DNA from 3 places in the Thalassotalea sediminis genome. Region 1 is predicted to be linked to each of the others. Evidence: predicted binding sites of a transcription regulator. Region 1 holds the regulator's gene; each other region holds the start of a gene.
The links. The regulator sigma-54, encoded in region 1, starts transcription at its own class of promoters, with help from an activator protein. The targets are predictions, from matches to a motif close to GTTGGCACGNNNNTNGNNT.
Positions count from the first base shown of each region.

Region 1 (10,319 bases):
AGTTAGAACAAAAGTTTAAACAAGTAACGCCCGCACTTATTAGCAAAACGGCACAGGAATACTTACGAGCCACCAACCGTACGGTATTGACCGTTACCCCTGGTGAAGCCCCTGCTACAAAAGCTGTTCAAGGAGAATAACATGCACTCGATGAAAAAATCTTTAAGTTTATTTATTGCCACAGTAGTGTTGGTGTCGAGTGTGAGTACGAGTGGCTTTGCCAAAGAACAGCCACCGACAGGAGCTACCCCAAAAGCATTTCAAGTGCCTGCTACAGAATCTTTTTCGTTAGAAAATGGTTTAAAGGTAACGTTTATTCCTTACGGAAAAACACCCAAAACAACGATTAGACTAATATCTACCACGGGTAATATTGACGATGGAGAACTTCCTTGGTTAGCCGATATTAGTTATCAAATGCTACGCCAAGGAACGAAAACAGAGTCAGCAAAAGCAATTGCTGAACGAGTGGCGAGTATGGGGGGACAGATTAACTCTTCTGTTGGTATGGATGTTAGCTGGCTTGGTGTCGATGTATTAAGTGAATATGGAAGCGATGCGTTAACTGTTATTGCTGATATGGTGCTTAACCCAGCGTTATCTGACACTGATCTTGCGCGTATTAAAACGGACCAAGCACGTAATTTAAATGTGCAGCTATCTCAACCGGGCAATTTAGCTAATCAAGCTTTTTATAAGGCGATATATGCTAACCATCCTTATGGTAGTTTATACCCAACTGAAGCAAGCTTAAAAAGTATAGAACGAGCGGATATTAGTGGCTTTGTAAACGAGAATATTAGACCCAATAATAGTCACTTGTATATATCGGGAGTGTTTAATCAGGCTAAATTAACCGCAACGATAAAGTCTGTATTATCGACTTGGCAGAAGGGAGAAAGTAAACCGTCAAAAGCGGTATTAAGTCAATCGGGCCCTAAATTGATTATGTTAGAACGAGAGAATTCACCTCAATCTACGATACGTCTAGGGTTAGCAACAATTAGCCCAGATCACCCTGACTATATGAAGCTTAGTATGATGAACACGTTGTTAGGTGGTGCTTTTTCAAGCAGAATTACCAGTAATATACGTGAATCTAAAGGCTATACATATTCACCGTATTCAGCGTTAGTTAATCGCATTGGCACAGGCCTTTGGTATCAAGCTGCTGATATAACGATTGAGTCCACAGGGGCAGCGCTTACCGAAATATTTAATGAAATAGCCTTACTCGCTAAAGAGCCACCTTCGGCTGATGAACTTGCAGGAATACAAAATTACTTAGCGGGTATTTTTGTCTTGCAGAATTCGTCTAGGTCGGCTGTGATTAGTCAATTATCATATGTTGAACGCTATAACCTAACCGAACAATATTTACAGGATTATGTAAAAAGCGTATATGAGGTGACGCCTGAAGAGATCAGTCAAATGGTGAAAAAGTATCTAACACCTGAAAATATGGTACTTGTTACCGTTGGTGATAAAGAGGTATTAACACCACAGCTTAAAGCGGTAGAAGCCTTAGAAGGTTACTGGTAATAGACTTTAATGATGAAAAACGCCTACTTAATAATTGTAGGCGTTTTATAATTGTTCACTCAAAACTATTTGCTATGAAAGTGGATTATTTATTTTAATCGCTTACATACTCTTTAATGTAGTTAAATAAATCACGATGAGATTTACCTGGTTTTTCGGCATTTATTTCTTTACTTGCTTGCCTTACAAGCTGCCTTAATTTTTGACGCTCCATTTGTGGGCAATTTTGCAGCATTTCTTCTATTTTATCATTGCCTTGTGCGATAAGTTCGTCACGTAATTGCTCTAAACGTAAATGACGCGACGTATCTTGTTGATGCTTATTTGCCATAATATCAAGCGCTTGGTTGATATCTGTTAGATCGGTTTCAAGTAAAACTTTACTCATAAACCTTACATGTCGACGTAATGCTTCTGGCTTGTTTTTTATTTTATCCGCTAATGTTAAGGACTCTAAAAGCTCTTCCGTGAAGGGGACCTTTGCGCGTTGAGCTTTAGATAGCTTAACCAACTTCATGGCAAAGTCTTGCATTGCGTGCATTTCACGCTTTATTTCTGTTTTACTTTTATAATCTTCATCGAATTCATCGATATCGTGTTCGTACTGAGGCATAATAACGGAATCATTTAAAATTTTAAGTATTATACAGCAAGCGAGTACTTGCCTCTAGCAGTGAGACCGTTTGGTTGCAACAAAAGAGCTATATCAACGTATGACCGAAATAAAAACTATCCCTGAACAAATGAAACAAGTTGAAAAAACTGTCGCAGATGCCTTAACGTTGGCAAAGTCTCTTGGTGCTGATGGTGCAGAAGTTTCAATGAGTAGGCAACAAGGGTTGAGTGTAACTACACGATTAGGTGATGTTGAAACGGTAGAATTTACCAATGATGGTGCACTCGGTATTACTGTTTATCAGGAAGGCAGAAAAGGTAGTGCTTCGACCGCTGATTTATCTCAAGAGGCATTAAACCAAACAGTACAAGCAGCTGTTAATATTGCGAAATATACCTCTGTTGATGAATGTTCAGGGTTAGCAGATAAAAATTTATTGGCGATGAAGCCACAAGATTTAGATTTATATCACCCAAAAGAACTCAGTACCGAAGAAGCAATAGCGTTAGCAAAAACCTGTGAAAATGCGGCTTTAACATCAGACGAAAAGATCACCAATTCAGATGGTGCGACTTTAGCAAGCTTTGAAGGGTTTAAAGTCTATGGTAATAGTCATGGGCAATTAGTTGGCTACCCAAGTACTCGACACAGTTTAAGTTGTGTCGTTATTGCAACTGATGATGATGAAATGCAACGTGACTATGCATATAGTGTAAGCCGTGATTTCGCTCAGTTAAATTCACCAGAAGCGATTGGCCGAGAAGCTGCTCAAGAAGTACTAGCGCGAATGAATGCGAAAAAGTTACCTACGGGCAAAGTACCTATTATGTTTCGTGCTGATATTGCGAATACTTTCTGGGGGCATTTTATTGCTGCTATTAGTGGTGGAAATTTATATCGTAAATCGTCGTTTCTCTTGGATGCATTAGGCCAGCAAGTTTTCCCTTCGTTTCTAACCATAGAAGAAAAACCTCACCTTTTAAAAGGGTTAGCGAGCAGTGCTTTCGATAGTGAAGGTGTAAAAACTCAGGATACTAACATTATTAAAGATGGTAATTTGGCAACGTATTTACTAACTAGTTACTCGGCTAGAAAACTCGGTATGACAACAACTGGGCATGCAGGCGGTATACACAATTGGCATGTAAGTGCCAATGGCGGAGATTTTAAAGCGATGTTGAAAACCTTAGGTACAGGGTTCTTAGTAACAGAACTAATGGGGCAAGGTGTTAATGTTGTTAATGGTGATTATTCGCGAGGTGCTGCTGGTTTTTGGGTAGAAAATGGCGAAATTGCCTATCCTGTTTCAGAGGTAACTATTGCTGGTAATTTACAGGAGATGTTTAAAAATTTAGTCGCTGTAGGTGATGATTATGACCTAAAAGGGGCTATTAGAACGGGATCAATTATTATTGAACAGATGCAAGTCGCGGGAAATTAATGATTTTTTATATCATATATTATCTGTTTATCGAAGTAATAATGTTGCTGTACCTAAAAATGCAAAGATACCAACAACATCTGTAATTGTGGTAAGGATCACACTACCTGCTAGTGCTGGATCTATGTTCATCCTTTTAAGCATAAGTGGAATTGTAACACCTGCAATTCCCGCGGCGGTCATATTCATTAACATTGCAAAAGCGATAATACCCGCCAAGACAACGTCTTGTTTCCATATACCGACAACGGCGGCAATGAGCAGTGCCCAAATAATACCGTTTAAAAAGCCAATGGCGAGTTCTTTATATAACAATACGCGAGAGTTACTATCGCCAACATGGCCTAAAGCGATACCACGAATTACGAGAGTAAGTGTTTGATTTCCTGCGACACCACCCATGCTTGGTACTAAGGTATTTAGAATTGCTAAGATTGTGAGTTGGCTTAGAATGTCTTCAAACATATTGGAAACAACTACGGCGAGTATCGCTGTAACTAAATTAACGCCTAACCAAATAGACCGGCGTTGAGTACTTTTTAACACAGGGGCAAAGGTATCTGCCTCGTCGTCTAGACCTGCCATACTCATCATCGAGTGTTCTGCTTCTTCACGGATAATATCGACGATATCATCAACTGTAATACGACCTAATAGCCTTCCTTCGTCATCAATTACGGGGGCTGAAAACCAGTCATAGCGCTCAAAGAGTTGCGCTACTTCCGTTTCTGGCATTTCTACATTGACCGCTTCAACATCAGCATGAATCAGTGTTGATATTGATACTTCTGGCTTGGCAGTTACAATTGCTGCAAGTGATACAGCGCCAATAAACTTGTCATTTCTATCAACAACATAGAAGGAATCTGTGGCAACGGGGAGCTCGCCTTTTAAACGTAAATACCTCAATACAACGTCAACGGTTACATCTGGACGTATTGTGATGGTATCTGTATTCATGATACCACCAGCAGTGTCTTCTTCGTAAGATAGTGCCTGCTCAACGCGGCTTCTATCTTGTGAATCCATAGAATTTAGTACTTCGTTGTAAACGGTGTCTGGCAAAGTTCTTAATACTTCAGCAAGATCGTCAACATCCATGCCTTCGGCAACTTCAGCAAGTTTTTCAGGTCGAATATTCTTTAATATTCCTTTACGTACTTCTTCGCTTAATTCTTCGAGTACCTCACCGTGATGATCTGGATCGATAAGTTGCCATAGCACAGCACGGCTTTTAGTAGGAGAGGACTCTAGTAGTAAGGCCAAATCGTAAGCGGGCATGTTTTGCAGCAGCTTTCGGACATAGACAAACATACCACTGCCAAGTGCTTCATTAACTTGCTGTAGGCGTTGTTGACTTTGTTCTTGTTCTGACACTTCCGGCATTATGCGACCCTTTGCCGTTTACATGCTATAAGCATGTAACATAGAAAAACATGAGGCGATGTTTGATTATTATCACCTAGACATCTGAATAATAGTTTATCTCAACTGATTGGTTTTAGCAGCTTTTTTATTAATGTAATCAGTCAATTTAGTTTTTGTGTTTGTTTTTTAAACAATGCGTTCGCAAAATTTAAGGTTATCAAAACATTGAACAGAAAGGATCATAAGGCGTAACTTTTAGATAAGCTACTCTTCTTCATCAAATTTATTGGTAAACAACTGACAAACTTCATCCATCGCTTGTTTTGCGTCGGGTCCATCGGTATGCACGGTAACTGTTTTTCCTTGGCTGCCGGCTAGTAGCATTAACCCCATAATGCTACTAGCATCAACTTGTTTATCGTGAAGCTCTATTGTAACTTTGGCCTCAAATTGTTGTGTAAGTTGCGCTAGTTTAGTTGCTGCACGGGCATGTAAGCCGAGTTTATTGGTAATAACAATGGGGCGTGAAAAATCAGACATCTTTAGTTAACCGTCTCAAGTTTGGTCGTGTATTGTTCATTATAGTAAGCGAAATTTACTAAAAGCTCTCGTATTTAATGGACTTAAAGAAACTTTATTACACAATGAACAACATGCCTAATAATGAATTATGTTGTTGGTACTTTTAAGTCACGGTGGCGTGCCTGTACGTCTTTTCTTTCTTTTTTTAAATTTGCAGCAAGTAATTCAGCAATATAAACGGAACGATGTTTTCCGCCAGTACAGCCTACCGCAATGGTAATATAGCTGCGATTATTTCGTTCAAGGTGAGGCAACCATGTCATCATGAAGCTGTTTATTTGCCATATAAACTTAGTAACAATGGGTTGGCTGGCAAGAAAATCTCTAACTGGTTGATCTAACCCTGTAAATGGCTTAAGTTCTTTCTCCCAAAAAGGGTTTGGTAAGAAACGAGCATCGAACACAAAGTCAGCGTCTTTTGGTAATCCATGTTTAAAACCAAAGGATTCAAACACCACGACCATAGAACCACTTTTTTTCCCTAGCACTCTTTCTCTGATCAAATCAGCGAGCTGGTGTGGTGTTAACTGACTGGTATTAATATACAAGTTGGCGCGAGCAGCAATGGGTTCTAATAACTTTTTCTCAAGTGTCATTGCTTGGTCTAGCGCGATATTTTGGCGTATAAGTGGGTGTAAGCGACGAGTTTCGCTAAAACGCTTAATAAGATCACCATCATCAGCGTCTAGGTATACAATAGATAACTCAACAGCACTGGGTAAGTAATCTAATATTTCTGGCACATCTGTCGGTTCTGCAGGTAAATTCCTGACGTCTAAACTTACCGCTACGGTTTCATAATCATTGATCACGGTATGCGTCAATGCGGGTAGCAAATTAACGGGAATATTATCTACACAGTAGTAGCCTAAGTCTTCCAAAACGCGCAATGCGACCGTTTTTCCAGAGCCGGAGCGGCCACTTACAATGGTAAGTTTCATTGATGAAATCCTAGGTTAGTGAGCAGCAGATTTGAGAAGTTGATATAACTCATGACTGTTATCGCACTTGCGTACTTGCTTACACATTTTCTTGTCGCTAAATACTTGTGCAATACTTTGTAATGTCGATAAATGTTGTTGGCATTGATCTTCTGGCACGAATAGGGCGATAAATATGTCAACGGGACGATTATCAATGGCATCAAACTCTATTGGCGCTTGAGCTGTGGCAATAACAATCATAACTTTATCGGTAGAGGTTAAACGTCCATGTGGAATAGCAATACCATTGCCAATACCGGTCGACCCCATTTTTTCTCTTAGCATCAAACTCTCTAATAAGTTGTAGGTACTTACTTGATCGTTTGTCTCTGCGGCTTTGCTACAAAGAAGTTCAAGAATACGTTTTTTGCTTGTAGCCTCGACTGCACATAACGTGCAGTCTTCTTTAATGATGTCGGTAAAATTCATAGTGGATATTAGTAATCAATAAATCTTAGTGTTGATTAATTTTTCCCTTGTATTTAAGTATTTGTTTATCGAGCTTATTTACCAGGGAGTCTATGGATGCGTACATGTCGTCGTTTTCCGCTTTAGCATGCACTTCAGTGCCATTTAAATGCACAGTTGCTTCTGCAATTTGGCTAAGTTTTTCAACGGTTAATACGACATATACGTTATTAATATGATCGAAATGTCGCTCTAACTTAGCAAATTTTTTGTTCACGATGTCACGCATTGGGGTAGTAATTTCAACATGATGTCCGGCAAGATTAATTTGCATAAGCTGTATCCTTCTACTAGAGAGTTAAAGTAAACTTTTACGTTGGTTAGACGGAGGAATACTTAGCGATTCTCGATACTTAGCTATAGTCCGTCTGGCAACATTGATTCCCTGTTCAGCCAATAGTTCAGCCATTTTACTGTCACTAAGAGGCTTTGCAGGTACTTCGGCAGCTACAAGCTTTTTAATTAAAGCGCGTATAGCTGTTGAAGAACATTCTCCACCATTTTCTGTACTGACATGGCTGGAGAAAAAATACTTAAGTTCAAAAATTCCACGTGGTGTATGCATATATTTTTGTGTAGTAACACGTGAAATCGTTGATTCATGCATATCTACTGCTTCGGCAATATCATTCAGAACCATAGGACGCATAGCTTCGGGCCCATGTTCAAAAAAACCTTGTTGTCTTTGCACAATGCAGTTTGATACTTTTAATAGGGTATCGTTTCGGCTTTCTAAACTCTTAATAAACCATTTTGCTTCTTGTAAATTTGAACGAATAAATTGACTATCATTCGAATTTTTCATTGACCGAGCCATAGAAGCATATTGCTGGTTAACCGCTAGTTTAGGCGCAGTATCAGGGTTTAGCTCTACAACCCAACGACCATTTTTCTTTTCAACAGAAACATCAGGTATTACATACTGATCATCACTTTGAATAACAGAATCACCAGGGCGAGGATCTAATGATTGAATTAACCGAATAACTTCACGTAATTGATCTTCTTTTAAACGTGTTTTACGCATGATTTGTCGATAATCACGGTTACCAAGTAAATCAATATATTCATTAATCACGATCTTACTTTCGTTAACCCAAGGGGTATCTTTATCAAACTGGTTTAACTGTATCGTTAAACATTCTGCAATTGAACGCGCACCAACACCTATAGGGTCAAACATATTTATACGTTTTAAGACCGCTTCTACTTCATCTAATTCAACGTCATCGACGCCAACAGACTCTAGGATTTCTTCAGTTGTAACCGTTAAATATCCAGCGTCGTCAATGGCATCAATAATTGCCATTGCAATGGCTTCATCGGTTTCAGAAAATGGGGTTAATTTCATTTGCCAACGCAAATGATCTTGAATGGAGTCTGTGGTTTCACCTTGATAAACAAAATCATCTGAGGCAGGGGCGGCACCAGTATTAGATACACCAGCACTGTAACTTTCGTCCCAAGTCGTATCAATATTAAGCTCTTCAGGAATGTCTGATTTATCCATCGCTTCAGTGGTGCTGATTTCATCAACGGTTGGTGTTGAATCTTCCGAGCCATCACTAGTATTATTTATTGTCTCGTCATTAGTTTTTGCGGAAAAGGCTTCTTCTAAGTTATCGGGTTGGTTATCGTCTGAAGACGAAGCAGATTCGTCCACCTCTAATAAAGGATTACTTTCTAATGCCTCTTGAATTTCTTGTTGTAGATCCAAGGTGGACAACTGCAATAACTTTATCGCCTGCTGGAGTTGCGGCGTCATTGTAAGTTGTTGTCCAATTCGGAGTTGCAGACTTGGGCGCATTAATTACTTCTTATCCTTTCAAGTAAATCTTATTTTTTCTAAAGCATATCATAACTATAACGTGAATTGTTCACCGAGGTATACATCTCTTACCTGCTGATTTGCAAGGATTTGATCTGCATCACCTTGGGCGATTAATTCACCATGACTAACAATGTAAGCATGCTCACAAACATCGAGTGTCTCTCTAACGTTATGGTCGGTTATTAATATGCCAATGCCTTTATTTTTTAAGTGTAGAATAATTTTTTTTATATCACCTACAGAAATTGGGTCAACGCCAGCAAATGGTTCATCTAACAATATAAATTTTGGGTCAGCTGCAAGTGCTCTGGCAATTTCAACACGACGACGTTCACCACCAGATAGGCTCATGCCTAAATTTTCGGTAATGTGCCCTATGTTAAATTCTTCTACTAAATGTTCTAACTTCTCTTCTCGTTCTATGTCTGTTAATTCTTTTCTTGTTTGCAATATTGCCATGATATTTTCGTAAACGGTTAACTTACGAAAGATCGAGGCCTCTTGTGGTAAGTATCCTATACCTCGGCGCGCACGTTCATGCATAGGTAACAGTGTAAGGTCTTCGTCATTTAACGTTATTGTACCTTTATCGTTATTTACTAACCCAACAATCATGTAAAATGACGTGGTTTTTCCTGCACCATTTGGACCAAGTAAACCTACAATTTGCCCTGCGTTAACTTCCAAACCAACATTTTTAACTACCATACGCCCTTTATAGGACTTAGCCAAGTTAGCGGCACTTAATTTTGCATTGCTCATTTATTCTTTTTTTCCAGGTGCTTAGGCTGTAATACCGTTTTAACGCGCTGATCATCTTCACCATTAGCTAATACTTGCTCGGTAATAAAGTTGTAAGTAATAACACTACCGTTTACTTTACTGCCTTCTTGACGGAGCTCCGCATCACCTGAGATAGTAACGGTATTCTTAGCAGGCTCATACTTAATTTCATTCGCCTGTAAATAAATGGGGGTACCATCTTCAAGTGTTTGCTTAAACGTAGCGGGTTTTCCTTTTGCTATATAGGTTTTTGTATCTGTATCTGATGCTGTGATAACTTGCACAAGATCAGCTTTTATTATCAGTGAACCTTGTTTAATTACAACATTGTCGATATAGCTAAATATTTTGTTTTTTAGATCCGCTGCTTGTCTCGTTGCATCAATACTAATTTCTTGTTTTAAATCAATTTCAGCGGCATAAATGCTAGCCATACTACTAACATATAAGCTTACAAATAAAACACTAGTGTGTAGACGGTTGATAAATAGTTTGTTCATGTTGTGTGAGAGTTACCTGTTTCGTGTTTAAGTCTATTATTAAGCCAGTGCCTTGCATAGCAAAATCTACACCTTTGATTCTTATGCTGTTCTCGGAGCTAATAATATTAGTATTTAGGTCAAGCTCTAAATACTTTCCATGAATTTCTCTAATTAAACTGTTTTCATCCGTTGAAATTAATAATACTTTGTTTTCCAGTTTTAC
Region 1 covers NZ_AP027361.1:3,192,603-3,202,921, reverse strand. The annotation lists gene QUE09_RS14660 (M16 family metallopeptidase) at 1-140, shown strand, start outside; gene QUE09_RS14655 (M16 family metallopeptidase) at 142-1,542, shown strand; gene yjgA (ribosome biogenesis factor YjgA) at 1,637-2,155, opposite strand; gene pmbA (metalloprotease PmbA) at 2,256-3,599, shown strand; gene mgtE (magnesium transporter) at 3,627-4,985, opposite strand; gene QUE09_RS14635 (HPr family phosphocarrier protein) at 5,232-5,507, opposite strand; gene rapZ (RNase adapter RapZ) at 5,636-6,490, opposite strand; gene ptsN (PTS IIA-like nitrogen regulatory protein PtsN) at 6,506-6,961, opposite strand; gene hpf (ribosome hibernation promoting factor) at 6,987-7,274, opposite strand; gene QUE09_RS14615 (RNA polymerase factor sigma-54) at 7,299-8,807, opposite strand; gene lptB (LPS export ABC transporter ATP-binding protein) at 8,862-9,593, opposite strand; gene lptA (lipopolysaccharide transport periplasmic protein LptA) at 9,590-10,048, opposite strand; gene lptC (LPS export ABC transporter periplasmic protein LptC) at 10,080-10,319, opposite strand, start outside.

Region 2 (10,319 bases), 1.7 Mb from region 1:
CCTTTAAAGGAAGTTTTCTACAACACAAAAAAACGAGGACAATCGAATGTTCAAGAAAGCATTACCATTAGCTGCAGCAATTTCAGTTGCGCTATCTACCCTAACGCTTTCCCCAACTGCATATGCATCTGGGGAAGCAAAAACAAACCAATTCTGGTGGCCTGATCAACTAAATTTAAGCCCGCTTAGACAACATGGCGCTGAATCAAACCCGTACGGCAGTGATTTCGATTACGCTAAAGCGTTTTCTGCGCTTGACTTGAAAACCCTTAAAAAAGACATCGAATCAACATTAAAAGACTCTAAAGCATGGTGGCCTGCTGATTGGGGTCACTATGGTCCGCTAATGATCCGTATGGCTTGGCACAGCGCGGGGGTTTATCGTGTAAATGATGGTCGCGGTGGTGCAGCGGGCGGCCAACAACGTTTTGATCCATTAAATAGCTGGCCAGATAACGCCAACCTAGACAAAGCTCGTCGTTTACTATGGCCTGTCAAACAAAAATACGGTCGTAGCATTTCTTGGGCTGATTTAATGGTTTTAGCGGGTAATGTTGCTTTAGAATCAATGGGTTTTAAAACCTTTGGTTTTGCTGGCGGTCGTACCGACGATTGGGAACCAGATCTTGTTTACTGGGGACCTGAAACGGCATGGTTAAAAGACGAACGTCGTGATATGAAAGGCAAGCTCAAAGGTCCTTTAGCTGCTGTAGAAATGGGACTTATCTATGTTAACCCTGAAGGCCCTCATGGTAAGCCTGATCCGCTACTAGCTGCGCAAGACATTCGTATGTCATTTGGTCGCATGGCAATGAATGATGAAGAAATTGTTGCGCTAATTGCTGGTGGTCATACGTTTGGTAAGGCTCATGGTGCTCGTAAAGTCGGTGATTGTATTGGTAAAGAGCCAGCTGCGGCTGACATTGAAAAACAAGGTTTTGGTTGGCAAAACAAATGTGGGAAAGGCCATAGCGCTGACACGACAACCAGTGGCTTAGAAGGTGCTTGGACTGCAACCCCCACACAATGGTCAACCAATTACTTAGATAACTTAATGAACTTCAACTGGGTACTTACCAAGAGCCCTTCTGGTGGTAAACAGTGGAAGCCTGACAATGATGATCTAAAGATCTCTCCTGATGCACACATTCCAGGTAAAATGAATTTACCAATGATGTTCACCACTGATATCGCTTTAAAGAAAGATCCCGAGTTTAGAGAAATTGTCGAACGTTTCAGAAAAGATCCTAAAGAATATGAATTAGCATTTGCCAAAGCTTGGTTCAAATTAACTCACCGTGACATGGGGCCTCGTGCTCGTTATTTGGGCGATGAAGTGCCAGAAGAGGTTTTGCTATGGCAAGACCCGTTACCTAAGCACAAAGGAAAAACCATTTCGAGTAAAAGTGTTGATAAGTTAAAAGGTAAGATCTTAGACAATGGTTTATCAACGCAAGAACTTATTAGAACGGCTTGGTCTGCGGCTTCTAGTCACCGTGTTACCGATATGCGTGGTGGCGCAAATGGTGCACGTATCGCCTTAGAACCGCAAATTAACTGGACAGCGAATAATCCAGTTGAGCTTAAAAAAGTAATTACTAAACTTAAAGACGTGCAAGCTGCATTTAACAAGCGTTCAAGCAGAAAGGTTTCTCTAGCAGACATTATTGTACTAGGTGGCGCAGCAGCTATTGAGAAAGCAGCTGCTGATGCAGGCGTTAAAGTCACAGTGCCATTTACTCCAGGTCGTGTTGATGCAACACAAGCACAAACAGATGTTGATTCGTTTAACTACCTAGAACCTGATGCTGACGGCTTCCGTAATTACTATTCAGATAGTGCTTATATGTCGCCTACAGAAATGCTAGTAGATAAAGCGAATTTGCTTGGACTTAACGTTCCTGAAATGACCGTATTAGTTGGTGGTTTACGAGTTCTTGATGCCAACTATCAAGGTACTAAATACGGTGTATTTACTAAAACACCGGGTCAACTAACCAATGACTTTTTCGTTAACTTATTAGACATGTCCTATGAGTGGGAGAAAGCTGACAAACCAGGTATTTACAATGGTATCGAGCGTAAATCTGGCAATGTGGTTTGGCAAGCAACACCTGTTGATTTAATCTTCGGTTCAAGCTCAGAATTACGTGCTGTAGCAGAAGTTTATGCCTCAACAGATGGTAAGAAGAAGTTTGTTAATGACTTCATCAATGCTTGGGTAAAAGTCATGCAACATGACAGGTTTGACCTAAAATAATCGATAACAAATAACGATTAAGCCAGTGCATATGGTAACTCAGCACTGGTTTTTTTATGACTTAAAAATGAGCGCCCTTTTTATTATTCTAAAAAACTAAACATAGTTATAGTTTTAATCAATTATACATAAACGTTAGTTACTTTTATTATAACAACATCAAAAGCAAACATGCTTTTAACGCAAAAATAATTCATTAGTTTCATGACATAACGAGGAAAACAACATGGCTCAAATAGGAAAATCAATCCCAGAATTTACAGCACAAGCATTTCATAATGGAGAATTCGTTGAAGTATCATCTGAAAGCGTAAAGGGAAAATGGTCTATATTTTTATTCTACCCTGCTGACTTTACCTTTGTTTGCCCAACAGAGCTTGAAGATATGGCGAACCAATACGAAGAACTACAAAAGTTAGGTGTAGAAGTATATGCTGTTTCAACAGACACACACTTCTCTCACAAAGCATGGCATGATTCTTCAGACGCGATTGGTAAAATCAAATTTCCAATGATTGGCGACCAAACGGGCAACATTACTCGCGGTTTTGATGTAATGATTGAAGAAGATCACATGGCACACCGTGGTACTTTCTTAGCAGACCCTGACGGTATCATCCAAGTTGCACACATTCACGCTGGTGGTATCGGCCGAAGCGCGAAAGACATGGTGCGTAATGTTAAAGCAGCACAATACGTAAGAGAAAACGACGGTGAAGTATGTCCTGCAGCTTGGGAACAAGGTGAAGCAACATTAACACCTAGCTTAGACTTGGTAGGCAAGATCTAAGAGATAAGTTAACCGGCATAGTTAAAGGAGCTCAATGAGCTCCTTTTTTATTGTTATTTTTCCACCATAAGTGAAAAATAAGTGTCAAAATATTTTACAACACAATCAATAGACAAAATTAAATATATATATAAAACAAGAGACTAAGTTATGGCACGGTTCATGCGTAAGAGGGGGTAATAGTACAATCATACAAAAGGAATGTTTTATGAAACAACTGATTAAAGTATGCTCATTAGCACTATTGGCATTTACGCTCAATGCCAATGCCGGGCATATGAAGGACTGTAGCACTGAAAGTTTTGCGCTCGATAGAATCGAAACATTAGATAGTAACGACAATTTATTAAACGGCTATAACTTTAATGCCTCTGATTGTCGTGGTGTATTTGATACAGTTGATTGGGTAGCAGATGGTTTATTTGACCCTTATACATACAACAATATAGGTGAACTAGGTGATGGTTTATTAAATGGTCAAAATGGCTTTTTCTCCGGAATGGAGTTTATCGAACAAGAAGACCTACAAGACCTAGACAATGATGGTAATGCTACCGATCCAGGTTGGATTCATCTAGGTAAAACCGTCTGGGATACTGACGACAATAATGAAACCTATTATGCTGAAGCAGGTAAACAAGAAGCCATTACATTAGATATCGGTGATCTATTAACCTTAACGTTTAATTATGATTGCGATAATTGGTTTTTACAAACATGTCCTAACAATACAGTAGGTACGTGGGAATTAGCCACTAAGCTCGATGTTATTGACCAAGCACAAAGTTTATTAGGAGAAGCAACGTTTGATCATTTAGCCTTTTCAGTAAATACAGCGTCAAAATTTGCTGTATATGATTTTGACTTTAAAGAAATCTTTGAACTTGTTAATACTGACAAAAATGATCCAAACTATGTTAATTTCAATACTCCTTATGTTCTAGGTGGCACATTTGGTATGGGAGACTTTCCTGTACATTTCTTTGGTGCAGATATTGGTGATAAGGAACCAGTACATATCAACATATGGGCGAGAGATCCTGCGGCAACTGAAGTACCTGAACCAAGCTCAATTTTGCTACTTTCTTTAGCATTAATAGGTTTAACATTTAGATCATTACGTAATAGCTAAACGTGAACTACTAATACCCGAGTGTATATTACCTGCGCTCGGGTATGCTTATTATTAACTCACATAACCTGCACTTGTTATCCACGATTTTAATATGTCATCATTAAACGACTTGGTGTAGTAGACTAAAAACACTCAAAGTGACACGTTCAACTCAATTCAAATTCAAATTGTTGATGTACTTCATCACTTTTCTTAGAATTTAAACCAACGTGAACACCTAGAAGCCTAACCGACTTGCCATGTCCTCGCTGTATTGCCTCTTCAAGTAATAAATTAAAAGCACGTGGCTCTATGCCTTCTAATTGCATTTCTTTTGTCGTTTGCTGAAAATCACTAAATTTAATTTTAACACCGATCTTACTAATACCGCGTTCCTCAATATATCGACTTGAACGCTTAATTAACTTAGGTAACAACTGCGATACCATATACGCTTTAAGCTCCTCGACTTCGGTTATATCTCGCGCAAAGGTATGTTCAACGCCTACACTTTTCCTAACTCGGGTTACTTCGACAGCTCGATTATCAATTCCTTGGCATTTCTGCCAAAGCGACGCTCCCAGTTTACCAAATGTTTTCACTAATGCTGATTGTGAACTTGCCCTAATATCTCTGCCTATGTGCAGACCACATTGTTGTAATTTTTGATAGGTTACCTTGCCAACACCCGGTATTTTATTGAGTGGCATTTGTTCAATGAAGGGAATAACGTTTTCTGGCAATATGACATATTGTCCGTTGGGTTTGTCAAGATCTGACGCAATTTTTGCGAGAAATTTCAAAGGGGCGATACCGGCAGAAGCCGTTAAGTTAAGCTCTTTTTGAATCGCTTTTCTAATATCTCGTGCAATCAATGTTGCAGATCCCGAACAAGCGGTGCAGTTGCTAACATCTAAATAGGCTTCATCTAATGATAACGGTTCTATAATATCGGTATATCGACGAAAAATACCATGTAAGTGTTCACTCACAGACCTATATACGTCCATTCGACTTGGCACGATAAGTAAATTAGGACACTTCCTTAAGGCCATACTAGATGCCATTGCAGAGCGAACACCGAACTCTCGTGCAATGTAATTACACGTAGAAAGTACACCTCTTGAGCTACCAGGACCACCTACGGCAACAGGCTTTCCCGCTAACTCAGGGTTGTCTCGCATTTCAACAGAGACATAAAAGGCATCCATGTCGATATGGATAATCTTACGCATAGCTCAAGTATACTGTGTTTTTTTACAGTATGCATAAATTAGTCCTAATGAGCAAGTGAATTGTTATAGGTTACTCGCAAGTAGATAGGCGTCGTTGTAAGTCGTTTACAACACTATCTTTAAAAGAAGTAGAGTCGCACGTCAGCAAGCCAGCTTTGTAAGCCTTTATATCAACAAGTTCTAAACCGACATCAATTTCTTTAAATAGCTTAGGTAATTTATCGCCTGGAGCTTGTATATGATGTAAACCACCGCTATATACAAATAAAATTTTTCCTGATGATAATCGCTCAAGTATGTCTACAACACCTGGTTTAATTGACATTGGCTCACCATGCTTATCTAAGCCATTACGTCGCTTCATCCTACCTTCAGGCAAAATTGCTACCAGTTTATTTGATGCAACCTGATCAAGAAAAACTTGCCAAGAAGCGTCTTTCTTACGTGTAATAGGGATGCACCCTGGAATAACCGCTTTTAATAACTTTCCCGTAAAGGGGCGAGCTAGAGTGGTATCTGCGGCTGGTATCATTAGTCGAGCTGCAATTTGCTTGAGTAATATATTAGGCGCAACACCCAATAATAGCGGCTCAAATAAACTAGTATGGTTTAAAAATATTATAAGATTTACCTGTCGCCAATCATGAGGCTGAGCATTAACGTTTTGGCGGATATTAAACCGAAACAGAATTTTTGCTAAATACTTAACTTTGAGTAAAAAAAGGTACTGGACAAATCGCTTCATAGAGATAAGTTTATACTCTTTATTCCATTTATATATACTGAAGACAACAAAAAAGAGCCATTTGGCTCTTTTTTATAAGTTCTTAATATCTATTTTCTGCGATTCTTGTAAGGCTTCCTTACGTTCACGCTCTTGACGTTTTTCGCACGGATTATCACAGTTACAGGCCTTATCAATACCTATCGTACTTAACCCGCCGCAGCTTCCTGCGAGTGACTTCTGCTGAAAAATATATCCAACAGCCATTGCGACAACAATCAGCAAGAAAAAGCCAAATGTTACTAAAAATATCGCCATTACTTTAGCCCTTATCGGTCAACTACTATTATTTCAAATACGGCATAAATTCTACCGTAAACTGCTCAATAAAGCCATTTTCAGATTTACTGATCAAGTATGCTGCTATCTTATGTTCTTCAGCAAAAGCATACGCTTTTTCAGGTCCCATCAACATCATTGCTGTAGATAATCCATCGGCAGTCATTGAAGAAGGATGTATAACAGTAACAGAGACTAACTTATGATTAATTGGTTTTCCGGTATCAGGATCAATAATATGTGAATACCGCTGGCCGTTTTCTTCAAAATACTTACGGTAGTCGCCCGATGTTGCAATGGCATTGTCTTTAGGAATAATAATCTGATGTACAGCTCGCTCAGTGGATACCGGCTTTTCAATGGCTACTGACCATAACTCACCGGTGTGTTTAAATCCCTTAGCTCTTAATTCACCACCAATTTCCACCAGATAGTTATGTGCGCTTATAGAATCAAGGTATTCAGCAACAAGATCTACCGCATATCCTTTAGCGATAGTTGACAAATCAACATACAGATTAGGAATACGCTTAGTTAACATATTGCCTTCAAGCATCAAGTTATCAATACCCGTACGGGCTTGAGCTTGCGCGATTTCTTCCTGTGTGGGTGCCTTTTCAGGTCGTGCTTCTGGTCCAAATCCCCACAAGTTAATCAATGGACCAATCGTTACATCGAGTTTTCCTTCACTTAAATGACCAAGTCTGATTGATTCAGCGATGACACGACGCAATCCCTCAGAAATTTTTACTGGCGATAAAGAGTCATGTGAATTGAATTTAGAAAGCTCTGAATCAGGGATCCAATTAGACATGTCTTGATTAAGTTGCTTTAAGATCCTTTCAACATTTTGATGCACCACAACATCACTTGGAATGGGAGTCCCCCCATCTATGGGTTGCTCTATGTACTTAATATTATAGGCAACCGTCCCCATGGTAATACCTGTTAAGTGTACTTGCTTTTTCTCAAGATCATTACTTGGAAAACACCCTGAAAGCATAACCAAAGCAATTATCACAAAGACGTTCATTGATTTATTCATTTACGTAACCTAAATAATTGACTTGTAATCAATCTAAAACAAAAAAGGCAGCATGAGCCACCTTTTTATCAACGTATTGTCAGGTAATCTTACTTTAATACTACAATATGAACTTTGCTCATATGTAGGCAATACCAGAATAAAACAACTGATATTGCACTATTAAAATCGAAGATTAACCACCGAAATCATCTAGCATGATGTTTTCATCTTCTACACCAAGATCTTTCAACATATGAATAACTGCTGCGTTCATCATAGGTGGCCCACACATGTAGTATTCACAATCTTCTGGCGCTTCGTGATCCTTCAAGTATTGTTCATACAATACGTTATGAATGAAACCTGTTAAACCGTCCCAGTCATCTTCTGGTTGAGGATCAGATAGGGCGACATGCCACTCAAAGTTGTCATTTTCAGCAGCAAGCATGTTGTAATCATCTTCGTAGAACATCTCACGAAGTGAACGAGCACCATACCAGAAAGACATTTTACGTTTCGATTTAAGACGTTTAAGCTGATCAAAAATATGAGAACGCATTGGAGCCATACCAGCACCACCACCAATAAAGACCATTTCAGCATCAGTGTCTTTGGCGAAGAACTCACCAAATGGACCCGAAATTGTCACTTTATCGCCAGGCTTCAAATTAAAGATAAATGAAGACATTTTACCCGCTGGCAAATGTAATTTCCCTGGAGGTGGCGTAGCGATACGCACGTTAAGCATGATAATGCCTTCCTCTTCAGGATAGTTAGCCATTGAGTATGCACGTAATGTAGGCTCGTCAACTTTTGATTCAACATCAAAAAACCCAAAGTGCTCCCAATCACCTCGATATTGCTCTTCAATATCGAAGTCTTTATATTTAACATGATGCGCAGGGGCTTCTATTTGAATATAACCACCAGCTCTGAATGGTACAGACTCACCATCAGGGATCTTAAGTTTAAGCTCCTTGATGAAAGTAGCTTTGTTATCATTTGAGATAACTTCACATTCCCACTGCTGAACACCAAAAATTTCGTCTTCTAGCTCTATGTCCATGTCTTGCTTAACAGCAACCTGACACGCTAAACGACAACCTTCTTTAGCTTCACGTTTTGTAATGTGGCCTTGCTCAGTAGGAAGAATATCTCCACCACCAGCATGAACGTCTACACGACACTGACCACAAGTACCACCGCCACCACAGGCAGACGGGATAAATATACCTTGATCGGCTAACACACCTAATAATTTACCGCCGGCTGGAGCCGTAACCGCTTTATCAGGGTCGCCATTTATTGAAATGGTTACATTTCCTGTTGATACTAACTTAGATTTGGCAAATAAAATTACCAAAACAAGTGCAACAACAATTGCTGTAAACATCGATACGCCGAGAATAATTTCCATCGACTTTTCCTTAGCACTTATCTTGAGAAAGCGAGCAAAACTCGCTTTCTACGTTAATCTTATTACAACGAAATACCACCGAAAGAAAGAAAGCCAAATGCCATCAATCCTGCAGTAATAAACGTAATACCCAATCCTTTAAGACCAGCTGGTACATCAGAATACTTCATTTTTTCGCGAAGACCTGCCAGTAGGATAATGGCCAATGCCCAACCTACACCTGAACCAATACCGTAAACAACTGATTCAGTTAATGTGTAGTTACGAGCAACCATAAATGATACCGCACCGAAAATCGCACAGTTTACTGTGATTAACGGTAAGAATATTCCAAGCGCGTTATATAACGGCGGGAAATATTTATCTAATACCATTTCAAGGATCTGTACTAACGCTGCAATCACACCAATAAAGGTAATGAAAGATAGGAAACTCAAGTCAACTGACTTAGCTGGGTCAGTAATACCTAACATACTATCTAACGCACCTGGCGCTAAAATAGCTTGATAGATTACCTGGTTTGCCGGTACAGCAATACCAAGCACCACGATTACCGCAACACCAAGACCTATAGCAGTACTCACTTTTTTAGAAACCGCTAAGAATGTACACATCCCTAAGAAGAACGTTAACGCGATGTTTTCGATAAAAATCGATTTAACAAATAAGCTAATATAATGTTCCATCGTAACTAGTCCTTCTCAACTTGTTCTGGTTTCCATTGGCGAATAGCCCAAATGATTAAACCAATAATAAAGAATGAGCTAAATGGCAATACCAGTAAGCCGTTCGCTTGATACCAACCGTCATTTTGAATCAACGTTAATATTTCAATACCAAATAACGTACCGAAACCTAGTAGCTCTCGGAAGAACGCAACAGCAATAAGAATTGCACCGTAACCTAAACCGTTACCAATACCATCCATAAAGCTCACGCCTGGCTTTTCTTTCATCGCGAAAGCTTCTGCGCGCCCCATTACAATACAGTTAGTAATGATCAAACCAATATAAACCGAAAGCTCTTTCGACAATTGATAAGAAAACGCTTTCAATACTTGGTCAACTACAATTACTAACGACGCTATGATCGCCATTTGCACAATGATACGAACACTAGATGGAATTTGATTACGAATAATCGAAATAAATAAGTTTGAAAAACCTGTCACTAATACAACCGCAATTGTCATTACCAAAGCATTAGTCATTGAACTTGTTACAGCTAACGCCGAACAAATACCTAATACTTGTAATGCAATCGGATTATTATCAACGATTGGTTTTGTTAAAACACTTTTGTTTTCAGCAGACATTATTTAACCTCCTGAGCACGAAGTTTCGCAATGAAAGGCTTGTAACCTTTGTCACCAAACCAAAATTGCAACGTACGAGTAACACCATTACTCGTTAA
Region 2 covers NZ_AP027361.1:1,017,435-1,027,753, reverse strand. The annotation lists gene katG (catalase/peroxidase HPI) at 47-2,260, shown strand; gene ahpC (alkyl hydroperoxide reductase subunit C) at 2,487-3,050, shown strand; gene QUE09_RS04615 (PEP-CTERM sorting domain-containing protein) at 3,259-4,182, shown strand; gene dinB (DNA polymerase IV) at 4,332-5,399, opposite strand; gene QUE09_RS04605 (1-acyl-sn-glycerol-3-phosphate acyltransferase) at 5,470-6,144, opposite strand; gene nqrM ((Na+)-NQR maturation NqrM) at 6,217-6,441, opposite strand; gene QUE09_RS04595 (FAD:protein FMN transferase) at 6,470-7,507, opposite strand; gene nqrF (NADH:ubiquinone reductase (Na(+)-transporting) subunit F) at 7,683-8,906, opposite strand; gene nqrE (NADH:ubiquinone reductase (Na(+)-transporting) subunit E) at 8,969-9,592, opposite strand; gene QUE09_RS04580 (NADH:ubiquinone reductase (Na(+)-transporting) subunit D) at 9,598-10,221, opposite strand; gene QUE09_RS04575 (Na(+)-translocating NADH-quinone reductase subunit C) at 10,221-10,319, opposite strand, start outside.
Region 2: QUE09_RS04615 (PEP-CTERM sorting domain-containing protein) is a predicted target of sigma-54. The motif match lies at 3,200-3,218, and genes of this name have one in related genera.

Region 3 (10,319 bases), 330 kb from region 1:
AATGGCTTTAGCGTGATGCGTATTAGTCGCTTTGATTTGATGTTTAAAATGCTTGCGCGAGGCCGGTGTGACTATTTTCCTCGTGCTATTTTTGAAGGGTATGAGGAAGTAAAGGCAGCTAGAGTAAAATATCCCGAGCTTATCGTATTAGATGATGTTTTGCTGCACTATCGTTTTCCATTATACTTTTTTGTTGCAAATAAAAACACCACGTTAGCTGAGCAGTTAACACTAGGTTTGAACAAAGCAATTGAAGACGGCAGCTTTAGAACTTTTATCCGAGAACATCCGCTGACGAAACATGTATTTCCATTGTACAAGTGGCAGAGCAAACGTGTAATTACATTAGAAAATCGCTTCTTACCTGATGAAACACCATTATTAAAAGACGACTATTGGATAGATTTAAATTAGCGCGCTTGTTGTAATAACGTGATAATTTCTTTTTCATACTGCTGCTTTTTTATATCGTTAAATCCGACATGACGACTCACAATCTTGCCATCGCGATCAAGTAAAATACTGCTTGGCATGCCTTTAAGTTTGAATGCTTTTGCTACTTTACCTTTTGGGTCATAAAACACTGGAAATGTCGCGGGTAATAATTTTAGAAAGGCAGTCGCATTGCTTTTATCAGCATCTAAGTTGACACTCAGCACAGTAAAATTCTTAGCTTTGTACTTTGACTGAATATTATTTAACCAAGGAAATGAATCTTTGCACGGAATACACCATGAGGCCCAAAAGTCGATGAGTACAACTTTTCCTTTTAACTGCGCTACTTGACGTTCAAAATTTGCCAATGTGTGTTCAGCAAAAGCAGTGTTAATCACCAAGTAGAGTGGCAATAAAAAAATAAGGCTAATTTTACGCATCGAATAAAGGAAGTCGTTATTAATGATGATAAATCATGCAGTATTGCTCAGCTAAACACAAGCAAACATCTTTAATAGACCACATTGCAATTCAGGCCTTAACACACTATAAATAGCATGTGCTACTGACTAAAGGTGATGTTGCTCGCAAGCAATTAACAGTTCGCACACTATTGGGCGAAACTATACCTGTAACAATTTATGACCATTTAACCATTAACCGCAAAAAATAAACAATTGGTCGTATGTATAAGCTGTTATGTGTTTTAATTCTTTATGCTCATATTTCAACCAAAAAAGAGTTGGCTATTATGGATAAAATGATAATTATAAATGGTGAAAAATATCAAATTGATGTTGATACTAATATGCCGTTGTTATGGTATTTACGCGATCGACTCGAAAAAACCGGAACAAAATTTGGCTGTGGTGCAGGCTTATGTGGCGCTTGTACAGTGCATGTTGATGGAGTAGCCATTCGTGCTTGTGTTACACCCGTTGGTACTTTAGCAGGCAAAGAGATTACGACAATAGAGGGGTTGTCAAGTAACGGTGAGCATCCATTACAAAAAGCTTGGGTGGAGAATAATGTGCCACAATGTGGGTACTGCCAAGCGGGTCAAATTATGAATGCTGCCAGTTTTTTACAGCAAAACCCAACACCATCATCTGAAGAAATTGATGCTGCGATGCAAGGAAATATTTGTCGTTGTGGTACCTACCAACGCATTAAAAAAGCGATCGCAGAAGCGGCAGATGAACTGGCTAAGGAGGTGTCGTAATGACTATTGAAAATGTAAGTCGTCGAAAATTTCTCAAAGCCTCTACTGTTGCTACAGGCGGTTTAGCTATCAGTATTAGTATGCCTGGACAAGCTGCAACGCTAGGTAATACAGCGCAAGAATCAACATTTAATCCCAACGCTTTTGTTCATCTTCAAGATAATGGAGATGTGGTGATTTATTGTGGGCGTTGTGAAATGGGCCAAGGTATTAATACCGCATTACCTGCAGCAGTTGCCGATGAGATGGAAGCAGATTGGCAAAGAGTTACCGTTAAACAGGCTGATGGTAATGAGGAAAAATTTGGTCCACAGGCAACAGGGGGGTCAGCGAGTATTCGCGTGATGCTAACACCTATGCGAGAAGCTGGCGCGAGTGCTAAATTAATGCTCATTGCAGCCGCCGCTAAAGTGTGGGGCGTAGAGCCCGCAACCTGTACTGCGCAAAACCATTATGTCGTGCATAAATCTACTGGTAAAAAGTTATCTTTTGGTCAACTCGCTAGCCTGGCTGCTAATCAATCAGTACCAGAAAAGCCTGCACTTAAAGAGAAAAAAGATTTTAATTACATTGGTAAGTTTATTCCAAACCAGAATATAGAAAAGATCATAAAGGGTCAGTTAACTTATGGCGTAGATACAAAGTTACCTGGCTTAAAGTATGCCGCTATTGTTCATTGTCCCGTGCTTGGAGGAAAGCTTAAATCATTAGATGACAGCGCTGCAAAAGCAATCAAAGGTGTTAGTGATGTTGTTGTTATTGATCGTTTACCAATACCTTATGGTTCTATAGGTGGTGTTGCCGTTGTTGCTGATAATAGCTGGACAGCTCAACAAGCCGTTAAAAAACTTAACGTTGAATGGGATTTAGGTGACAACGCCCACTATGATACTAAACAATATAAAGCACAATTGGTTAAAAATGTTGAATCGCCAGCAAAATTGGTAACAGAGCGTGGCGATTTAAAAGCTGGATTAGCCAATGCGGTAAAAACACTAAAAGCAACTTATACCGGTGGGCATTTAGTACATGCACCTATGGAGCCGAATGCAAGTGTTGTCTGGGTGCAAGAGGATAGTTGTGAGGTATGGGCAGCTACGCAAAGCCCAGCTGATATTCAGAAAGTTCTTGCGCAGTATTTAAAGCGTGAAGCTAAAGATATTGATGTGCATGTAACTATGTCTGGTGGTGCTTTTGGGCGTAAATTCAAATGTGACTATGTGCAAGAAGCTGCCGCTATTTCTCAGCAAATTAAGGCGCCTGTGCAACTTACATGGACACGAGAAGAAGACACTAAAACAGGATATTATCACTCAATAAATGCTCAGCATATTGAAGCCGGTATAGATGATGAAGGTAATATCTCAGGCTGGTTGCATCGCGTCGCTTTTCCAGCGATAGGTACCTTGTTTAATCCTGCACAAGAGCGCCCAGGAGATGGCGATTTTTATGCCGTAGACAATTATCCTTATGGTATTGAAAACTTCCGTAGTGAAAGTGGCGAAGCTAAAGCGCATACTCGTATTGGCTGGTATAGAGCCGTTTATGCAATATTTTATGGGTTTTCATTCAGTACATTTACTGATGAGTTAGCTCATTTAGCAGGAAAAGATCCACTAACTTATCTTAATCAACTTTATGACAATAACGCAAACCCAGAGCAGCAAGAACAGGCATCACGCTCTAGACATGTGCTTAATTTAGCAGCTAAAAAAGCGGGTTGGTTTGAACGAGATAAGTTACCTAAAAATCAGGCCATTGGTTTAGCGGTGCATTTTAGCTTTCATAGCTATGTTGCAATGGCAGTAAGAGTTGAAGTTAATGGCGATGATATTAAAGTACTTCAAGTGGATTCTGCTATTGATTGTGGACAAGTGTTAAATGTAAATGGAGCAACCGCGCAAATGGAAGGCGCAGTGGTTATGGGGATGGGACTTGCTCTACGAACAGAAGTTACATTTAGAGATGGCGCAGTTGTTAACTCTAATTTTCACGACTACCCTGTGACACGTATACATGAAATGCCTGTGGTACATGTTCATATTGTTGACTCAACACATAAATCAACTGGTTTAGGTGAACCAGGAGTTGCACCTTTTGCTCCTGCGTTAAGTAATGCTGTATTTGCTGCTTCTGGTAAACGATATAGAGACATACCTTTTAAGCCTATGTCTATTTAGTATATTTTTATCTGCCTAATAGAAAAGCCAGTCACATCGAGACTGGCTTTTTATTTGTTAATGGCGCGATTTTAAGCGCTTGGTGGGTTAATGCTGTGTCATCGCTCGCAGCATCCACGCTGTTTTCTCGTGAACGCGCATTCGATCAGAAATCAAAGCAATAGAGGATTCATCGTCGACTTCTTGTGCTTCTCTTAAAGCATGTCGACAGGTTTTTACTAAGGTTTCATGGTTTGTTAATAGCGTTGTTAACATACCCTCAGCATCGGGCGTATCTTGTGGTTCAGTAACATTAGTTAAGGAAGCAAACGCTTTATAAGTGCCTGGAGCGGGAAATCCTAGCGTACGTATACGTTCAGCTATTTCATCTACAGCCTCAGCAAGCTCTACATAGTGCTCCTCAAACATCAAATGCAGTTCGCGAAACTTAGGGCCTGTAACATTCCAATGGAAGTTGTGACTTTGTAAATATAGAGTGTACGTATCTGCTAAAAGCGCATTTAATTGATTAGCCACTTGTTGGCGAGATTGATGTGTAATACCAATATCAATTGACATAAAGGTAACTCCTTACAGTGTTAAATGATTCATACTGATAAAGCAGGTGCTATGCCATAAGTAAAAAATCTTTAATATTCAGCTTCTTGTATTTTAAAAGTGTTCGTATGCACCAATTTTTTGAATAAAGCATGTAATATTTTTCAATACGATGGTAAAAATTACTTACCGTTTATTTGTCTTTAATTCGAAAAACATTATTGCTTTGTGTGTTTACTGTAAAATAAGCCAAAACCTATTAAAGCAGATAAGAGTGAGCCCGCTAAAATACCTAGTTTTGCATGAGCGAGTGATGCTTCTGAACCGACAAATGCAAGGTTGGCGATAAAGAGTGACATGGTAAAACCAATCCCTGCAAAACACCCCGTTGCAACGATATCTCGCCAGTACATATCACTAGGCCTGTTAGCAAGGCCAAATTTTATTGCGGCATAGGCAAAACAGAAGATCCCTAAAGGTTTACCAATAAACAACCCCAACATTGAAGCCCAAAATACGGTTGCAGTAGCCATCGAAGGAGCGTCGTCAGGTAAAACAACACCGGCATTTAAGAGCGCAAATAACGGAAGCACCAATAGACTAATGGGCTTGCTTAGTTTACTTTGCCAACGTTGTACTGGTGTTGTCGCTGTTTTCGCGATATCTTCGGCAACTTCAGCTAAATCGTGTTGCTTTTGTTGTTCTAATATTGTGGTTTTCTTATCGTCTATTTTCTTAAAGTGATTTACTAAGCGTTCCATATTTTTGGCAAACCAGTGGGTATCAGCATAAGGTTTTGCTGGAACTGTAAGTGCCGCAAGGATACCTGCAGTGGTTGCATGAACGCCTGAGTGAGAAACAAACCACCACAGTACGAGTCCTGAAAATAAGTAAAACCATACCCAGCGAACGCCAAACACGTTTGCTAGGATCATCACTGCGAGGGTGCAAGCACCGTAGCTCAATTGTAATAGTGAAACGCTATCGGTATAAAAAAGACTGATAATAAGTACAGCGCCCATATCATCTACAATAGCGAGTGCCGTAATAAGTACGAGTACTGAAGGGGGAACTCGTGTGCCAAGTAAAACAAGAAGACCAATGGCAAAGGCGGTATCTGTAGCCATGGGGATCCCCCAACCTTGCCAATGATCACCTCCCATGAATGCCATCGTTGCAAGATAAACAATAGCAGGGACAATCATGCCACCTAACGCCATAAAAATTGCCAACATAGAGCTTTTTGTTTCTTGCAATTCACCTGCCAAGACTTGGTATTTAATTTCCAGCCCGAGTAAAAAAAAGAAAAAGACAATAAGGCCTTCATTAACCCAATCAACACTAGAGTGCATGACGGTTGTATCGCCCCAAATAAAGCCAATTGGATATTCAGTTAGCCAGAGATAAGTTTCATGCCACTGAGTATTTGCCATTAATAAAGCAATGAATGTAGCAATGAGTAACAATAAGCCCGCAGATGATTGACTTAACAAGAAGTTTTGTAAAGGTGAAATAATACGCGCAAAGTTTTTCTCTAACGGCATGCGCTCACGTTCTTGTTCTTTAATATTAATTTTCATTTATTAACATACCTGAAATTGAAGTGAATTTGATGAATTTAAATATGCTAAACGGCACATTTAATAATCTTGCCAGTTATGACAGGACTAACCATCATGTTTTACTAACCTCTTTGTGTTTTAGTGATTGTTTACATTGCTTTAATTGTTGATAGGAAAGAGATAATTGATTGCTAATACCTGCCAAATTATCTTTGATCAACGTGTCTTTAGTATAGCGGCGAATATTGTTTAACAACTCGATAGTTTGCTTAGTGCTCTCAAGCATTTGTGTAATAGCTTGCGCTGGTTTGGCATTGTTTTCGTCCTTTACTTTATAATCATCGGCTGACACCGAGCAGGCTCCCTTAAAGTCTTGACGAATTTTTGGACTTTGTTCCATCATTATATGATTTAAAATAGACAGTGCGTTGAGTCGAATATCAAGTAACTCTGTAAAATCAACAGAAAGGCTCGTATTAACAAGCTGATATTGCGTTGAAAGACACTGCTCAATTTCTTCTTGGCATGTTTGTATCGCTTGTTGAACAAGCGCTAAATCTCCATATTGATGAGGTGTATCTATATATCTGGTCACGATAAACTACCTATTTAAACGACAATACATGACAACAACCAAGTTATATGCCAATCTATAAGCCCCTTGTATCAAGCCATTTGTGATGTAATGGGAAATATTTTTCAGACGAAGCTCGGTATTTTTTACAGGGCTACTTTGTAACTTTGACAATAGAACAATACACGGAAATTACGCATGGCTTATCCTTCGGCCTTAGTGAGTGTTGATAACGTAAAATATCAACAGCTTATCGCCAACTTATCTTTAGAGAAAAACGTTAAAGTTATTGAATCAGAACAAGAAAATTGGATTGATTCATTAAATCAATCGCCGGATCTCGCGATAATTGAAGTAAATAGGTTTGAACAACAACATTTCGATGCGTTACGTGAAAATCAATTTTATCCAGAGATAGATTTTATTTTTTTGAGTGAGGGAGTCCCAAACCCACTTTTAGATAAAGCCGTTGTTAGATCTGCTGCCTATCATTATCGCGCACCGTTTAACAGTGAGTACCTTGCAGATGTGCTCGATGAGATTATTTGCGAACACAAACAATCTTCAGAGACATCTAGAAAAGTTGAATCTAGCGAGTTAGATCAATTTGGCTTACTTTACGGTTCTTCTAGAGCAATGAAAAAGCTTTATCGCAGTTTACGTAAGGTTGCAACGTTTGATACTAGCATTTTAGTAGTAGGTGAAAGTGGCGTTGGTAAAGAGCTCGTCGCTCATACCGTGCATAATGCGAGTGAACGTGCAGAAAACCCATTTGTTGCTGTTAATTGCGGTGCTTTATCAAAAGACTTAGCAACAAGTGATTTGTTTGGTCATGTTAAAGGCGCATTTACGGGAGCTGTGGATGCTCGGCAAGGTTTTTTTACCGAAGCAAAAGGTGGTACGTTATTTCTTGATGAAGTGACTGAAATGCCAGAAGAGTTGCAAGTACAGTTACTAAGAGTATTGGAAACGGGTGATTATAGCCCTGTAGGCAGTAACAAGGTACTAAAAGCAGATGTTCGTATTGTCGCAGCAACCAATCGCGATTTAGCGCAATCTGTTGCTCAAGGCACGTTTCGCGAAGATCTTTATTTTCGTTTAGCGCAATTTTTATTACATGTACCCCCATTAAGAAGTCGTTCTTCGGATATAGAAGGCCTCGCAAAACATTTTTTAGCATACAAAAATGCTAGTGCAGGGTTTGGTAAGCAGTTATCGACTGAGGCAATGAACAAAATTAGTCAATACCATTGGCCAGGGAATGTCAGAGAGTTAAAGCATACTATTGAACGCGCTTACATTATGTCTATTGATGTCATTGATGCTGAACATATCATGCTTGAAGATCCGTTGCAGGACGGTGAAAACGAATTATCTGTGCCAACAGGTATTCCATTAGCAGAAGTTGAGAAACAAGCGATTTTAAATACGCTCGAACAACAACAAGGTAATAAAAGTGATACCGCTAAACTTTTAGATATTAGTGTGAAAACCTTGTACAACAAATTAGAAAAATATGAAGATGATTAATAGTTTACATATTGCACTTATAATGTTGAACAATAAAAGAGCCTTGTATTAAACAAGGCTCTTTTTCTAATTATTTATCGTTTGCTGTTAAGAAGCTGTTGCAATGCTTAATTCTTCAGAAACCGAAACGACGTCATCAAGATTTTTTGCCATTTGAATGACCAATGTTTTTTCGGATTTAGAACCGACCTCACCGGTCAAAGAAACACGGCCATCATTTACGTCGACATTAATGTTAGTACCATCAATATCCGTATCAAGCAGATAACGTGATTTCAATACCACAGCAATTTTAGTATCAACCATCGTGCTCATTGCTTGATCTGTTTGCTTTGAAATTGTTGATGTACTGTCTTTTTCTTTCAAAACTGTTAATTGGTTGTCAACAGCAGAGACACCTTCGACACCTAAAACTAATTCCTCTGCAAGTTTACGATCAACATCGGACGTGACTTGACCTGTTAACGTTACGGTAGACTTATGAACATCCGTATTAATATCGAACGAGTCTAAATTGCCATTAAATAAAAGAACCGCCTCTGCTTTTCCGTCAATCCAAGCGTCTTTAGCTTCTTTAGTCCATTCGTTTTCGTTAGCATTTACTGGCGCTAGGGTTAATGTTGTTGCGATTAATAATGCACTTGATAAATATTTCATCATTTCTCCTTGATCTCAATTAACAAATCAATCACTACCAAGCGATGAATATGCCAACCTTTAACTTATTGAAATAATTTGATTTTTATTTTGTGATTTGGTTTTTTTTGAAATTATTACAAGCAATTTTGAAAAAAATCGTTGTACGAAGCTGATGGTAGTTAGTTAGTAATTACAACTGACGTTTTTAAGAAACCCCGGAAAAGTACTAATGATATTATGATAAATAGAGTACACTTAAGGCATCAAGTAGATAGTTAGAGAGCTTAATTTGAAATTACAAAAGATGTATCTTTTCTCGTTTTGTTGTGCGATCTCTTTCGTTGTTTGTGCACAAGAATCAGCGGTTGATTATGATAAATGGCTTAAAGAAAAGTTTCAGCAGCAGCATGAAGAACTGTTACCCGTAGTTGCTGTTGCGGATATGTTTTTTGGTTGTAATAAGGCGCGTAATATTGATGCGAGTCAACCTAGTGTTAAACAATTAGTCACAGAAATGGGTAGAAATGAACTTGCTTTAAAACTCGCTGATTGTTTAAAGGGTGAATTGCCTAATTCAGATACAGCGCTTAATTTTGGTTTGATTGGATGCTTTCATGAACAGTTAAAGGGCATGCCTGAGGAAGATAGAAAAGTAAAACAAAAGTTAGTCAGGCAGGCAATTGCAAAGTTATCAAAGGCAGACAGGCAAAAATCATTTACCCATTGCGTTACGGATCAAGCGATTTCTTATCTGAAATAACGGTTTGTTTGCGCAGTTGTTGCTCACTAAACGAACTTGGTAAAATATCAACACCAACCCATTTCCCAAGTTTGATGGCAATGGGAATTGTTAATGGTGCGAAAGGCAATACTGCAAAAACGCCAATCCCTAGCCCTTTAAGTACATCTAAAAATTGCTTGTTTGCAATTTTCATTTCTTCGCTAGAAGCTTGGCGTCGCGTATATCTTTTGTAGGTAGAGAGCATTTCATGCGTTTCTTTTTTTTCTTGCGCAAGTGCGTACTTAACGAGCACCAGCTGACGCTTCAATTGCGTGGTGTGTTTTCGTCGTTTGATTGACACAACCCGACGAGGGGCTCTAAAAACATATCGCCAAACTTTCATGTTTTTATTCTACCTCGTTTTTCGTAGATAAAAAATACAAAAATTTTCGAACGCGTTTATATACGTAGCACTTAATCATGTTAATGATAGGTAAAATTGTAAAAGTTATACAGACATGAAATAAAGCAATTTAATAAGTTATAGGGTTCTGTGTTGAATGATGAAGGGTTAACAAATAGGCAAATTCTGTTTGAATCACGATAACATAGAACTATTTGTAATAAGTCTTTGCCTATATTGAAAAAAAAAGTTTAATAATTTGTAACAAATCGAGGAGATTTGACACATACTTCCTTTATCATATTTACAATGAATAGCTTATAGTAGTCGTAGTCAAAAATTATAAGAATGGTGAGGGTATGGGACAAGAAACACCGAAAGTTTTAGTCGTAGATGACGATATGCGTTTACGTGCTTTGTTAGAGCGTTATTTAGTAGAGCAAAGTTTTGTTGTTCGCAGTGCTGCAAATGCAGAACAAATGGATCGCTTATTGGAGCGAGAAAACTTTCATTTAT
Region 3 covers NZ_AP027361.1:3,524,724-3,535,042, reverse strand. The annotation lists gene QUE09_RS16075 (hypothetical protein) at 1-414, shown strand, start outside; gene QUE09_RS16070 (TlpA family protein disulfide reductase) at 411-875, opposite strand; gene QUE09_RS16065 ((2Fe-2S)-binding protein) at 1,187-1,657, shown strand; gene QUE09_RS16060 (xanthine dehydrogenase family protein molybdopterin-binding subunit) at 1,657-3,837, shown strand; gene QUE09_RS16055 (Dps family protein) at 3,925-4,395, opposite strand; gene nhaA (Na+/H+ antiporter NhaA) at 4,593-5,954, opposite strand; gene QUE09_RS16045 (hypothetical protein) at 6,049-6,531, opposite strand; gene QUE09_RS16040 (sigma-54 interaction domain-containing protein) at 6,709-8,040, shown strand; gene QUE09_RS16035 (BON domain-containing protein) at 8,128-8,700, opposite strand; gene QUE09_RS16030 (hypothetical protein) at 8,969-9,439, shown strand; gene QUE09_RS16025 (hypothetical protein) at 9,408-9,803, opposite strand; gene ompR (osmolarity response regulator transcription factor OmpR) at 10,163-10,319, shown strand, end outside.
Region 3: QUE09_RS16035 (BON domain-containing protein) is a predicted target of sigma-54. The motif match lies at 8,737-8,755, and genes of this name have one in related genera.